Regions from separate parts of the Geobacillus sp. JS12 genome, predicted to be linked through region 1. Evidence: predicted binding sites of a transcription regulator. Region 1 holds the regulator's gene; each other region holds the start of a gene.
What was found. Region 1 encodes Rex, which represses fermentation and respiration genes when NADH is low (regulators of the CRP and FNR family bind a similar motif). Its sites were predicted from a motif close to TTGTGAAATATTTCACAA; they were not measured.
Positions count from the first base shown of each region.

Region 2: the regulator Rex is predicted to act here: its motif matches at 1,489-1,506, upstream of nsrR (nitric oxide-sensing transcriptional repressor NsrR).
Region 3: the regulator Rex is predicted to act here: its motif matches at 1,682-1,699, upstream of A0V43_RS01260 (TIGR04053 family radical SAM/SPASM domain-containing protein).
Region 4: the regulator Rex is predicted to act here: its motif matches at 2,181-2,198, upstream of A0V43_RS18180 (L-lactate dehydrogenase).

Region 1 is NZ_CP014749.1:3,389,713-3,393,404, forward strand. It holds gene A0V43_RS16710 (ABC-F family ATP-binding cassette domain-containing protein) at 1-817, opposite strand, end outside; gene moaC (cyclic pyranopterin monophosphate synthase MoaC) at 914-1,402, shown strand; gene A0V43_RS16720 (redox-sensing transcriptional repressor Rex) at 1,418-2,059, shown strand; gene tatA (twin-arginine translocase TatA/TatE family subunit) at 2,077-2,229, shown strand; gene tatC (twin-arginine translocase subunit TatC) at 2,250-2,993, shown strand; gene A0V43_RS16735 (YdiK family protein) at 3,175-3,354, opposite strand; gene A0V43_RS16740 (CPBP family intramembrane glutamic endopeptidase) at 3,351-3,692, opposite strand, start outside.
Region 2 is NZ_CP014749.1:1,188,351-1,192,042, reverse strand. It holds gene speE (polyamine aminopropyltransferase) at 1-652, opposite strand, end outside; gene A0V43_RS05885 (hypothetical protein) at 682-876, opposite strand; gene nsrR (nitric oxide-sensing transcriptional repressor NsrR) at 980-1,423, opposite strand; gene hmpA (NO-inducible flavohemoprotein) at 1,595-2,830, shown strand; gene purU (formyltetrahydrofolate deformylase) at 3,056-3,692, shown strand, end outside.
Region 3 is NZ_CP014749.1:233,342-237,033, reverse strand. It holds gene A0V43_RS01265 (anti-sigma factor) at 1-155, shown strand, start outside; gene A0V43_RS01260 (TIGR04053 family radical SAM/SPASM domain-containing protein) at 515-1,633, opposite strand; partial or broken gene A0V43_RS20070 (multidrug ABC transporter ATP-binding protein) at 1,829-2,017, opposite strand; gene A0V43_RS20680 (IS630 family transposase) at 2,043-2,570, opposite strand; gene A0V43_RS20675 (IS630 family transposase) at 2,570-3,100, opposite strand; partial or broken gene A0V43_RS01245 (ATP-binding cassette domain-containing protein) at 3,198-3,659, opposite strand; gene A0V43_RS01240 (hypothetical protein) at 3,675-3,692, opposite strand, start outside.
Region 4 is NZ_CP014749.1:3,699,082-3,702,773, reverse strand. It holds gene bcp (thioredoxin-dependent thiol peroxidase) at 88-564, opposite strand; gene A0V43_RS18185 (potassium channel family protein) at 630-1,034, opposite strand; gene A0V43_RS18180 (L-lactate dehydrogenase) at 1,204-2,157, opposite strand; gene A0V43_RS18175 (ABC transporter permease) at 2,303-3,088, opposite strand; gene A0V43_RS18170 (ABC transporter permease) at 3,092-3,692, opposite strand, start outside.

The DNA of each region.
Region 1 (3,692 bases):
CTTCTTGCTGTTTCTCGTACCGTCTTAACTCTTGTTCGTATTGCTCGGCCCGCAACTCCAAATAGCGGCTGTAGTTGCCGGCATAGTGTTTGAGCGTGGCATTCGACAGTTCGTATACGTCGGTGACGATTTTGTCTAAAAAGTAGCGGTCGTGGGAAACAACCAGGACGGCACCGGGATAGGCTTGCAAGTACTGCTCCAGCCAGGCGAGCGTCTCAAGATCCAAATGGTTCGTCGGCTCGTCCAAAATCAATAAATCCGGCTTGGACAACAGCAATTTCCCAAGGGCAAGCCGCGTCCGCTGTCCGCCGCTTAACGACGAGACCGGCGTAGTTTTATAATCATATGAGGAAAACTGCAGCCCGTGCAAAACGGAGCGGATGTCGGCTTCGTATTGGTAGCCGCCTTGTTCTTTGTATTGTTCTTGCAGCTCGTCATACATTTTCAGCGTTTTTTCATAGCGAGCGGGATCGGCGAGTACGTCCGGGTCGCCGAGTTGCATGCTGAGTTCGGCGAGCTGTTTTTCGAGTCCGAGAAGCGGGGTGAATACCTCAAGCATTTCGTCCCAAATGGAACGCGGCGAGTCGAGCCCGCTGTTTTGCGCCAAATAGCCGATTTTGATATGGTTTGGTTTGATGATTTTGCCGCTGTCGAAAGAGAGTTCACCGGCGATGATTTTCAACAATGTCGATTTTCCCGCTCCGTTGCGGCCGACAAGGGCAATTCGGTCGCGGGACTGTATTTCTAGTTTTATATTCGATAAAATAAGGTCAGCGCCGAAATATTTCGTGAGCCCGTGCACTTGCAAAATGATCATGTCCGTCACCTCGCGAATAGTTTAACGCAAGTCGCGAAAACGGTCAAAGACGAATGATGAAAAATCGTGTATAGTGTATAAATGGAGGAGATTGTATTGTCATCGTTCACTCATTTCAATGAACAAGGGCGCGCGAAAATGGTTGATATTACGCACAAAGAAGATACTGTGCGAGTGGCTGTGGCGCAAACGAGCGTGACTGTCAGCCGGGAAATTTACGAAAAAATGACGAGCAATGCGATCGAGAAAGGGGATGTGCTCGCCGTCGCTCAAGTGGCGGGGGTGATGGCGGCGAAGAAGACAGCTGACCTTATTCCAATGTGTCACCCGCTTATGTTAAAGGGTGTGGACATTGCTTTTGCTTGGGAAAACGATGGAGAAGCGCATAAGCTCGTCATCACGGCAACGGTGAAAACGAAAGGGAGCACAGGAGTGGAAATGGAAGCGCTGACGGCCGCTTCGGTCTGTGCGTTGACAGTGTACGATATGTGCAAGGCGCTTGATAAAGGAATGGTCATCGGTCCGACGTATTTGGTCGAAAAAACGGGCGGGAAGTCTGGCCATTACCGACGGAAAACCGATTAGCTAGGGGATGAGATCATGAGCAACGAACAACCGAAAATTCCGCAGGCAACCGCCAAACGGCTGCCGCTTTACTATCGGTTTTTGAAAAACTTGCACGCTTCCGGCAAGCAACGCGTCTCCTCTGCCGAGTTGAGCGAGGCGGTGAAAGTCGATCCGGCGACGATCCGCCGTGATTTCTCCTATTTTGGCGCGCTTGGCAAAAAGGGATACGGGTATAATGTCCATTATTTGTTGTCGTTTTTCCGCCGGACGCTTGAAGAGGATGAGGTGACCGAAGTCGCCTTGTTTGGCGTCGGCAATTTAGGCACCGCCTTTTTAAACTATAATTTTTCGAAAAACAACAATACGAAAATCGTGATGGCGTTTGATGTCGATGAGCGGAAAGTAGGGACGACAGTCGGCGGGGTGCCGGTCTATCATCTCGATGAGTTGGAGGAGCGGCTTCACGAAAACATCCCGGTCGCCATTTTAACCGTGCCGGCCGCCGCGGCTCAAGCGCTGACCGACCGCCTTGTCGCGCAAGGAATTAAAGGCATTTTAAACTTTACTCCGGCGCGGTTGAACGTGCCGAACCATATTCGCGTCCATCATATCGATTTAGCCATTGAGCTGCAGTCGCTCGTCTATTTTTTGAAAAACTATCCATCGCCATCGTAAAAAGGAGAGAACAACACATGAAATATTTGTTGCTCGTTGCTGTGATTTTGTTGCTGTTTGGCACGAAAAAGCTGCCGGAATTAGGGCGGTCGTTCGGCCAGTCGCTTCGCGAGTTTAAAGACGCCACAAAAGGGCTCGCTGATGACGAAGAAACGAAAAACGACCGATGACAAGGCAGGATGGAGAAACAATGAATGACAAAGAAATGTCGGTGTATGAGCATCTGGGTGAACTGCGAAAACGGCTCATCATCGTGCTCATCTTTTTTGCTGCGGCGCTTGTCGTTAGTTTCTTTTTTGTCGATGATGTCATTTTGTATTTGCAGCGAACGGCCGAGGCGAAGCATTTGACCATGAACGCCTTCCGCCTCACCGATCCGATTAAAGTGTATTTTCAGTTTGCCTTTGTCATCGCGGCTGTGCTATCGGCTCCGGTGCTGTTGTATCAAATTTGGGCGTTTGTCAGCCCCGGTCTGTATGAAAAAGAGCGGAAAGTGACGTTAAGCTATATCCCGGCGTCGATCGTTCTTTTTTTAGCAGGCGTCAGCTTCGCTTATTTCGTCTTGTTTCCGTTTGTCGTTCGATTTATGAGCCAGCTGGCTGACCAACTAGGGGTTCAACAAATGATCGGCATTAATGAATATTTTCAGTTTTTGCTTCAGCTCGTGCTGCCGTTTGGCATCGTGTTTCAGCTGCCGATCGTCGTGTTGTTTTTCACCCGCTTAGGGCTTATTACGCCGCAGCTTCTTGTTCGCATCCGCAAGTATGCGTATTTGGCGCTGCTTATTTTAGCGGCGGTCATTACGCCGCCGGATGTGCTGTCGCAAGTGATCGTCATGATTCCGCTCACCATTTTGTATGAAGGAAGCATTTGGGTGGCGCGCATCGGCTATCGGAAAGCGCAGCGAGCAGCCGAGGAGGAAGGCAATGAGTGAGGCGGGAGGAAAAACATGAAGAGGAAAGCGAGCAAGGCCGGGCCAAACGAAGGGGCTGTCTCAAAAGCCACAAAACAGGACTTTGAGGCCGGCCTCTTGTTTTTTGTTTCCATTTTCACAATATGATCGCCGTCATGAGATTGATGTTCTGGTCCCTTCCCGTCCGAATCACGGGAAGGGGTCAGCGTTTTGAGGCGAAAAGAAGGCGAAGGGCGGTGCCGAAATCAAAGGCAGCGAGCGCCGCTAAAGCGATGGTGGAGACGTTCCAAACCGTTTCATGAGCACTTTCGATGGCCAAATACGTAAACATTGAGCCTAAGACGAAATACAGAAGCGAAAACAGCCGAGGATTTCGCATCATAGCCAAACCCTCCAAACGGCGAGCGGCAGCTCGGACTGGCGCATCATGTTCTCAATTTTGTCGGCCAACAGCGTCTGCATGGCGACGACGAACGTATTCATGGAGACATGGGCGAAAATCGGCACGAAAATGCGTCCGGTTTTCGCGTATAAAAACGCGAATACCATCCCCATGGATGTGTACAGAAGCAAATGTTCCGGCTCCATATGGACAATGGCAAACAAAAGCGAACTGACAAGCGCCGCCAACCAAAAGTTGTATTTTTCATAAAGCGAGCCGAAAATGATTTTGCGAAAGATGATCTCCTCCAAAATCGGGCCGATGATGGAGGTGACGAC
Region 2 (3,692 bases), 1.5 Mb from region 1:
TCCGCTTCAAAATATCCAGATGGAAAATCGGCGACTGGCTTTGGCAGACCATCAGCCCATCCGCTTTCAACGCGCGATGGACGTTGGCGTAAAACTCCGGTGAAAACAAGGCCTCCGCCGGGCCGACTGGGTCGGACGAGTCGATCATAATGACGTCGTAGACGCTTTCCTTCCCTTGCACAAACTTGACGCCATCATCATAAACAAACCGCACGCGCGGATCCGATAAGTTGCCGGAGACGGCTGGCAAATGCTCTTTGCACGCCCGGACGACTTTTTCGTCGATTTCCACCATGTCGATGGCTTCAAGATGAGCGTATTTCGCCGTCTCACGAGCTGCGCCGCAGTCGCCGCCGCCGATGATGAGCACCCGCTTCGCTTCCGGATGAAACTGCAGCGGCACGTGCGAAATCATTTCGTTATAAATATGGCCGTCAATCGAGGTCGTTTGCACGACGCCATCGAGTACGAGCATGCGGCCAAAATCGTACGAATCCAAAATCATCACATGCTGGTACTCGGACGGCTCGGCAAAAATCACCTCTTTGATTCGATAGCTGATTTTTAAGTTGTCGCGATCATCTTCGGTGAGCCAAAGCTCTCCATTGTCCATATGCAAGTAAGGTGGCAAAGCGTTTCCTTCGTGTTTCATTGTGACCTCCTTTAGTCATGCAGATGTTTTCACACCTTTCTAATCTTAATATATTCTTCGTCTTGTGGCAAACAAAGGGGATGTGATCGGCCGGTGCCGGACGTATTCATCCCGCCGCCCATGTTTGACGACTGGTTTCGTTTTTCCAACTGATGATCGTTCTTGCCGCCACATCCCGCGCAAAGGCCGAGCGCCAAGGTGCCAATCGCCGCAAAGGCCGCCATCGGTTTCGCATCATCCCGCGTCTTCCTTCCGTAGAGCGATGCTTAGTGATCGTGTGCCTGCCAAACGCCAAAAAACTCTCCAGCTTATAGCCAGAAAGTTTCCTCAACCGCGCCGCTCTTTCAATAAAGAACGAAGCGACGCTCGGTCTTCAAGCAAGTCGGCGAGCGTATATGCATCCAGCACACGCAAAAACGCCTCTAACGCCTCGTGAAGTGCGAAGCGAAGCCGACATACCGGCGTTAAGACGCACTCATTGCCGTGGGCGGCAAAACACTCGACAAGCGACAAGTTTTCCTCCGTTTCGCGAACAACCGCGCCGATGACAATCTCCGCGGGGCGTTTCGCAAGGCGGATTCCACCGTTGCGCCCACGGATCGTTTCAATGTAGCCGAGTTTGCCAAGCTCATAGACGATTTTGCTTAAATGATGCTCTGAAATGGAAAAGGCAGCGGCAATGTCTTTGATGTTTGTTTTTTCTTCTTCATCAAGCGCGCCTAAAAACAAGAGGACGCGCAAGGCGTATTCCGTATAGTTCGTCAACTGCATCGTGATTCACAACCTTTAAGCGACATTCTTGATCCCATTGTACCACACCTGATTCGAACGGAGAATTGTGAACAATTTATTAAAGATGTATTTGAAATATTGCTTTTTCGCAGTGCTCATGGTTGAATAAAAGATGTATTAAAAATACATGTTTTACAAGGGGATGAAATCATGACAACGACAACGAAATTGCATCCAAAAACGATTGAAATTGTGAAATCAACGGTGCCTGTCTTGGAAACACATGGCGAACAAATTACGAAGCGGTTTTATGAACTCATGTTTTCCAATCATCCGGAACTGCTCAATATTTTCAACCACGCCAACCAAAAGCAAGGGCGGCAGCAACGCGCCTTGGCCGCAGCCGTGTATGCGGCAGCGCGCTATATCGACCAGCTTGATGCGATTTTGCCGGTTGTGCGGCAAATCGGCCATAAACACCGCAGCTTAGGAATCAAACCAGAACAATACCCGATCGTCGGAAAGCATTTGTTGCTGGCGATCAAAGACGTGCTCGGCGACGCCGCCACCGACGAAGTGATCACGGCTTGGGCGGAAGCATATGAAGCCATTGCGTCCGTTTTCATTCAAGTGGAAAAAGAGCTCTACGATGAGGCAGCGGCCAAACACGGAGGCTGGCGTGACTTTCGCCGATTTGTCGTCGTGAAAAAGGTGAAAGAAAGCGGCGTCATTACTTCGTTTTATTTGGAGCCGGAAGACGGCAAGGCCATCAGTGATTATTTGCCGGGTCAATACGTGAGCGTCAAACTGTCGATTCCGGGCGAGACGTATACGCATATTCGCCAATACAGCTTATCGGATGCACCTGGAAAAGGGTATTACCGCATCAGCGTCAAACGGGAAGCAGCTACAGCGGACAAGCCGGCCGGCATTGTTTCCAACTATTTGCATGATCATGTCCAAGAGGGCGACGTGCTCGAGCTTAGCGCTCCAGCCGGCGATTTTACGCTTGATTTGTCCAAAACGACGCCGGTTGTGTTCATCAGCGGCGGCGTCGGCATCACTCCGCTTTTGAGCATGGCGCATACGTTGGCCATCCGCCAACCGACCCGCCCAGCGGCGTTTTTGCATGCTGCTTTGAATGGCCGCGTGCACGCGTTTGACGAGGAGCTTCGGATGTTGGCGGAACGCCCGTCATTTTCTTATCATATTTGTTATGAGTCGCCATCCGACGAGGACCGCCGCCATCCACATTTTTGCAAAGAAGGGCGGATTGACCTTGCATGGATGCAATCCGTGATCCCGACGAAAGACGCAGACTTTTATTTCTGCGGCCCGGTGCCGTTTATAAAAACCGTCTATCGCGCTCTAAAACAATGGGGTGTGCCAGAGGAGCACATCCATTACGAATTTTTCGGCCCGGCCGGCGATTTGACGAAAGACTGAGAGAGGTTTTTCGCTTGCCAGGGGGCTGACCCAAAAGGGTCATTTTCCTTAACAAAACACAACATATTGTTCCTTAATAATTGTTTTATACCTATATACGGTAATAAGAAAGGGTGTCCCGATCCTTTTGGGACACCCTCCTTTTGTTATCTTCCCTGTTGGCAAGTTCATGAATTTTTTGTATGATGAATGGCAAGGAAAAGCAAGAAAAGGGAGAGACAACGCATGACGACATTTCGCCAACATCGCTGGCAATCATTTTTGCAAGGTTACGAGCAACGCGCTCGAATCCTTATTTCCTGCCCAGATCGCCCGGGCATCGTCGCGGCGGTGACGTCGTTTCTGTACGAACAAGGGGCGAATATCGTTGAATCGAGCCAATACTCGACTGACCCTGAGGGAGGGACGTTTTTTCTCCGCTTGGAGTTCGACTGTCCGAACATCGCCGAGCGAAAAGAAGAGATCGAAGCGGCGTTCGCCCCGATCGCTGCTGAATTTCAGATGCGTTGGCAGCTTCGGCTGCACAACGATATTCGGCGAATCGCGATTTTTGTCTCCAAAGCCGAGCATTGTCTGCTTGAACTTCTTTGGCAATGGCAGGCGGGAGAGCTGATCGCCGACATCGCCCTTGTCATCAGCAACCACCCCGACTTGCGCGAGACGGTCGAGTCGTTTGGCATCCCGTATGTGCATATTCCGGTGACGAAAGAAACGAAAGCGGACGCCGAAGCCGAACAAATCCGTCTGCTTCGTGACTATCAGATCGACACCATCGTGCTTGCCCGCTACATGCAAATTTTGTCGCCGGCGTTTGTCGCTGAATTCCCGGGACGGATCATCAACATCCACCACTCATTTTTGC
Region 3 (3,692 bases), 570 kb from region 1:
AACTGTTGACGATCCGCCACGGAGCGGCGCGCATTTTGATCACCGGCGAGGATGTCAAACAGTTCAAGCAAATTAAAGCGAGCCTCGAACCAAAGGGAGGAAGCGCGGCGCCGACCGGGCCGGAGACATTTATTGTCGATTTGGACCACGAATGATATTTCAACATTGAACGCTCTCCCACCTACGCTTGAGCTTTGAGGTGGGAGATTCTTGGGAACACCCGCCCCACAGCAGGCTGTCCACCAAGCCATCCCCGTGCGTCCCACGGTTCTTTACACCTTCTGTTCTGTGGAAGCAAGAGGAAGAGTGACGGCAAATCCCGATTCATCCCCCACTTACGCTCACGCGTGGAAGTGGGGGATCTTCTCGGTTCAGGATGATAAAAACGGGAAGGGCGCCTACTCCTTCCCCGTATGTTTTGAACACACATCCAACATCCGCCGCATGCGCCCGGGCAACCGTCTCACCAACGCCGTAGCGCCGTCATTTTAAGCGGCCGTTTTTCACCGCCCTCTTACCGTTGGCTTCGCTCTTTTGTCCGCAGCGCCTTTGGAATGTAAACACAATACGGCTCGCTTTCCAAATAGTCTCCCGTCACCGCATACGCCCGCGAGCGTGAGCCGCCGCACACATATCGGAACTCGCAGACGCCGCATTTTCCTTTATATTTGTCCGGATTGCGCAAGTCTTGGAAAATCGGCGAGTGTCGGTAAATGTCCGCCAGCGGCGTTTCTCGGACGTTCCCTGCTTTGACCGGCAGCAGCCCGCTCGGGTAGACATCGCCGATATGGGAGATAAAAACAAAGCCGTTGCCGTCGTTTACTCCTTTCGGCGCGCGGCCGAGCCCGTCGACTTGTCCGGTTAAGCCTTTGTTCAACACGTCTTCGTAACGGATGCCGCCTTTTGCCGTTTTTCCTTCACGCATTTTCGCCTGCAGCACGACGCGGCGGTAATGCTGGCCCGCCGTTGTTTTGATGTCAAACGGAACGCGCTTGCTCGTTTCATACAGCCAGCGGAACACCCGCTCATGCTCAACCGGAGAAATCATATCCTCCTCTTCTCCCCTTCCCGTCGGCACAAGGAAAAAGACGCTCCAAAGGACGCATTTCAGCCTCTCCACCAACGCCGCCATCTCGTCAAGCACATGAACGTTGTATCGCGAAATGACGGTGTTGATTTGCACGGGAATGTCGAGCTCATGCAAGTAGTGAATCGCACGGATCGTCAAATCAAACGAGCCGCTCACGCCGCGGAAATGGTCGTGAATCTCGGCGTTTGGCCCGTCAAGGCTAAACGCCCAGCGCGACAGGCCGACCTCTTTTGCTTTGCGGATCGCCTCTTTCGTCACGTTCGGCGTCGCGCTCGGCGTCATGGACACGCGCAATCCTTTATCGATCGCATATTTCGCTAAATCGTACACATCCGGGCACATGAGCGGATCGCCGCCCGTAAAGACGAGCATCGGCTGATCCATCTCGTAAATCTCATCGATCAGTTTTTTCCCTTCCTCAAACGTCAACTCGCGCGGATCGCGATGGTATTGCGCTTCGGCGCGGCAATGAAGGCACTTGAGTTGACAAGCTCTCGTCAATTCCCAAATCACAATAAACGGATTTTCATTAAAATCGCGCATGGCGGCCCCCTCCTTGGCCTTCATTGTACCGCAACATTCAGGCGCGTTATGTGATATGGATCACATTTAGACCTCAACGCTAATTCCATCTTATCTTTCGATTAGCTCAACTGAAACTCCGAAACTGTGGTCAGCCAAAATGGAGGAGACCTTTATTTCAATTTATATATGAATGTGAGCTTATAACATCGCGTTCTACTTTTTTACTTTTTCAAGTCTGAAACGATTGATTCTGTACACTTCATCACAAAGAACATCAATATCCTCTTGATTATGGCTAGTGAGCAAAATCGTCCTCCCTTCTTCCTTGAATTTCCGAAGCAAGTTTCGGATATTTTCAACGCTGTCAGCATCTAAAGCATTGAATGGTTCATCTATATACATGCAACATGAAGAGTTAACTTCTCAGTCATCCTGCACACCCTAAGCGCTGCAGCACTTCCTCCGGACGTTCGTGGATGTAGTTGACAAACCGAGTAATGGCTTGAATGATATCGTTGCGATCCTTGTGAAATACATTGGCAATCACCGTATCTTTCAGCCATTTCCATAAGCGTTCAATCGGGTTCAGCTGTGGCGAATAGGGAGGAAGGTAAATAAAGTGAAAACACTGCCCTTCTTCCCGCAAAAACTCCTTGACCATTTTGGCATGGTGAATGCGGGCGTTATCCAACACCAAGACCATGAGACGGTCCGGATAGCGCTCTTTGAGCATTCTCAAGAAATCCAAGAACGTCGCGGCATTGGCAGCGGTCGTTTGATGAAGCACCGTTTCGCCATCGTGGATGTTGACCGCGCCAAACAGCGATACGTGGGCATGATGGCCGAACGTCGGCACTTGTTTTTGGCGGCCGACTTCCGACCATGTGGACCGCAAGACATGGTAAGAGCGGATATGTGTTTCATCAAGGTACAACAAGACCGAATCAGGATCCATTAAGTTTTTTTTATGAAGTCGATCTGTTTCTCAAAATTCTTTTGTCGATCCGGATCGCCTTTCGCCAATGTGTAGGTCGGCCGTGTCCACGACAGCCCTTTGCGGTGCAGGAGTTTTCGCAACGCTTCGCGGGAAATGCAAACACCGAAGTGCTTTTCGACATAGGATTGCAGGAGTTTGGTGTTCCACGCCGAAGCGACGTCCCAGCCCAGTTCCGCGGGAGTGGTGGTCAACACAAGCTGTTTGATCTCTTCCTGCTGTTCTTCGGTGAGAAACGGCTCCCGCCCGGGGGCGAAATCCCGATGAAGCAAGAGCTCCAGACCGCCTTCGTTGAACAGCGACACATAATGGGAAACGGTTTGTCGGCACACGTTGACCATGGAGGCCACCTCTTTGCCCAAATAGCCTTCCATGACCAGGCGAACCGCCATCACCCGTTGGCGAAGAAGGGTGTTTTTGATTTTCCGTTCCTGTTTGCGAAGTGTCCGAGGTGTCCATCCGTGATCGTTGGTGATTTTGAGACGTTTCATGCAGAATTCCGCTCCTTTTCCATGCTTTTCCTTAGGAGCAGTATAACCGGAGTGGGAACCACTTATACGAAGGTTAACTTTTCAATGAGCATATATATAAAATAAGCGTTTGTTGATCCTCCATAATGGCTTGAGCAATAGCAAGCTTTTGTTTCATTCCAAGTGAGTAATGTTTGACCTTTTGCGTCGATTCTGGATCTAAACCGACCAACCTCATCGTTTGCTTTATTTTGTCATCACTGATTTTGTTTCGAATGAGAGCCAATGCTTTTAGATTATCAAACCCTGTCTTTCCCGCTATATATCCAGGCCGATCAATGATAATTCCAAAATCACTGGGAAATCGTTTATTGACCCCCAACTCTTCCCCGTCCACGATCACCCTACCGTGATTAGGGAATAGAAATCCACATATGAGTTTGAATAAGACAGACTTTCCTGAACCGTTAGGACCAATAATTCCATAAATTTTCCCCTTTTCCACTGCAAAATTCACGTTTTCAAAAATCGTTGCTCCTTTAAATGATTTACTGACTTGATCTAACAGGATATGCGGCAACTTACTCACTCCTTTTTAGAAATCGAGATCTTG
Region 4 (3,692 bases), 310 kb from region 1:
AGGCGGAAATTGTTTCCGCCTCTTATGTCATTCATTTGAGGAGGTTACTATATATCATACGCAAAACGATGTACATTGTCTGGATGCTTACCTAGATGACGCTAGTCGGGCGACTTCCGCAAGCACCTCATCGACATGCCCCTTCACTTTCACCCCGCGCCATTCTTGAACCAACGTTCCGTCGGGGGCGATAATGAATGTCGAGCGATCAATGCCCATATATTCCTTGCCGAAATTTTTCTTTTTCTTCCATACCCCATACAGCTCGGCCACTTCATGCCGCTCATCAGAAAGAAGCAAAAATGGCAACTCATATTTTTCGATAAACGCCTCATGCCGCTTCATCGGGTCGGTGCTCACTCCTAAAATGACGGCGTTCAACTCGGCGAACTGCGCATGGCGATCGCGAAAGTCGCACGCTTCGGCTGTGCACCCCGGGGTCATGTCTTTTGGATAAAAGTAAAGCACCACATACCGGCCGCGAAAATCAGACAGCGAAACCATTTTCCCATTGCTTGCCGGCAAGGTGAAATCTGGAGCTGGCTGGCCAATGGCAATCGTCATGTCGTTCCCCCGTCTTCTTCATTTTCTTTTAGCGTAGCGAAGACGAAGGGAAATTGCAACTCATATCAGCGATGATCCCAGTCAAACACGGTGCGCGTCACGATGACAGCGGGCATAATGTAGCCGAGCAGCGCTTCGGCAATGGCGATCCACCGCCCGACGCCGATCGGAGTGACATCACCGTATCCGACCGACAAAAGCGTCATACCGCTTAAATACAAGCTGTCTTCAAGCAGCGACAAACGATCTTTCGATGCGCTATTTGGGGATGGGGTAAACACGGCATGGCCGTTTACTTGCAAAATCATATAAATCATGGCAAAACCGAGCAACATCGTTAAATACCATTGGACGAGAACCCATAAGCTATCGAGTGACATGCGATGCGTCGCTTGCACGCGCACTGTCCAAAGCGAGGTGATGCTGCCGAGCAGTACGGCGGCAACAACGCCAAGGAAGGCGTAATCCATCACGTTCCCCCCATTTTTGTCCGTCGTTCATATATACGCGGACAACCGGGCGATTATACCGCATGACCCTCCGAACCCTGCTTGAATCGGCAGCACTCCTGTATTCCACCGGATCGCCCGACCCATTTGACAAGCCAGCGTCCCGTCAGACGAAGCCAATCGTTGCGCTTTACTGAGCAAAATAGCGCGCCAATACACCTTTTAACGTCGCAGCACTACGGTGGAACCATTTTTTCTCCTCCTCGTCAAGTTCAATTTCAATCACTTCGCGGATGCCATTTCGGTTGATCACAGCAGGCACACCGATGTAGACATCGCGTTCGCCGTATGGGCCGTCCAAGTAAGCGGAAACGGTCAAAATGGCATTTTCATGATGCAAAATGGCGCGCGTCACGCGGGCAAGCCCCATAGCAATCCCGTAGTACGTCGCTCCTTTTTTCTCAATAATTTGGTAGGCGGCATCGCGCACATTGACAAAAATGCGCTCGAGCTCTTTTTGCGCTTCTTCCCCTTTGGACTCGACCAGCTTGCGGATCGGCACACCGCCGATATCAGCCTGGCTCCAGACCGGGAGTTCAGTGTCGCCATGTTCGCCGATTATATAGGCGTGCACGTTCGTCGGGGCGACGGCGAAATAGTCGCCCAACAAAAAGCGGAACCGCGCCGTGTCCAAAATCGTGCCCGATCCGATTACTCGCTCTTGCGGCAGGCCGCTGAATTTCCACGTCGCGTACGTTAAAATGTCGACCGGATTGGTGGCGACGAGAAACAGTCCTTGAAATCCGGATGCCATGACCGACTCAACGATCGAGCGGAAAATGGCAATGTTTTTGTCCACAAGATCAAGCCGCGTCTCGCCCGGTTTTTGGTTGACGCCGGCGCAAATGACAACCAAATCGGCATCGCGGCAATCATCGTAATCGCCGTGCCAAATGTCAGCCGGCTTCGGCGCAAATACTTTCCCATGGTTTAAGTCCATCGCATCGCCCTCAGCCTTGTTTTCATTTGCATCGATGAGCACGATCTCATCGGCAATCCCTTGATTCATTAAGGCAAACGCATAACTGGCGCCGACAAACCCGGTGCCGACGACCGCCACCCGATTTCCTCTCCCGTTTTTCATCACTATTCACCTCTTCTTCCTTTTTGTGAATATATTCACATTTTATTTTACGCCATAACATGCTAACGATACAGACAAGGTTGTGTCGATTGCTTGACCATTGTTTGTCATTTTGATGGCAAATGAACAAAAACGGGCGGGGCGCCTAGCTCCCCGTCCCGCGATATCGTCTCACCCCGGCGTTCCAAAGCATGACCGAAACGGTGAAGCAAACCATGCCGACCACTGGGGTGAAAAAGGCATAACTGTACCATTCCTTTTTATCAAGAAAATAAGCAGCTGGATAAACGCCGACAAAGGCAAACGGCAGCACCCACGTTAAAATATAGCGGATGACGCGATGATAAATATCGATCGGGTAGCGGCCATAGCTGCTGATGTTGTACATCATCGGCATGATGGATGTGCGGGCGTCGGCAAAAAAACTGATCGTCGCCAGTGAAATGAAAATGCCGGCATAAATCAATGCACCGCCAATGACAAACAAAATAAACACGAAGACATCATACCAATGAAATGAAAGAGACAAGCGGCTGCCGGCATACAGCATAATGATCAGCCCGGGCACAGCGCCAAGCAACGATTCGAGCTCCATCCGCTCCAAAACAATTTGAAACAGGCTGTTTAGCGGGCGCGTCAACACGCGATCCATTTCCCCCTGCACAATATATCGTTCATTAAAATCCCAAAGGTTAAAAAAGGCGCCAAATACGGCATATGGAACAAGAAAAAAACCGTAAATAAACAAAATCTCATCGCGCGACCAGCCGTGAAGCAGCGTCGTATGGCCGAACACAACCAGCAAAAATACCAAGTTGACCGCCTGAGCCATAAAGTCAGACAGCCACTCCACGAACAAATCGGCTCGATATTGCAGCTTTGTCTTCATATATTGCGCCATGTATTGAAAAAAAACCGATACGTAAAACAACGTTTACCCCCCTTGCACAACAAGACGCTTTTTCGCCACCCGCCATAGCAGCGCGATCGGAAACAATAACAGCACGCACCACGCCGCCTGCGTGAACAATCCATCGCTTACAGCGGCGCCTTGGAAGCTTTCCGTAATGATCATGCTTGGAATATAGCTAATGGCTTGAAATGGCATATACGCCATGAGCTGCTGCGCCCAATCCGGGTAAAACGACAAAGGCAAAATAAGACCGGAAAATAGATCGATAATAAACCGTTTCGCCCTAAGCAACCCTTCATTTCGGAACGTAAAAAACGTCACAACCCCCGCAAGCAAGTTCAGCTCCGAAAAAATGATAAAGCTGAATAGAAGCGACAAGCCAAAAGCGAGCCACGTTTTGGCGTGTCCCGGAAACTGAAGCGGCAAAAAAAGCGATACGAAAAAAAGCCCAGGCAGCGATAAAAAGAAAAGGCGAAACAACCCTTCGCCAAGCCCTTGCACAGCTTTCATCCCTAAATAGCTGTACGGGCGGATCAGTTCAATCGCTACTTTTCCATCGCGGATTTCCATGGCGATTTCACGGTCAAGGTTGTTAAAATAAAACGCCCGCGCCAGCCAGGAA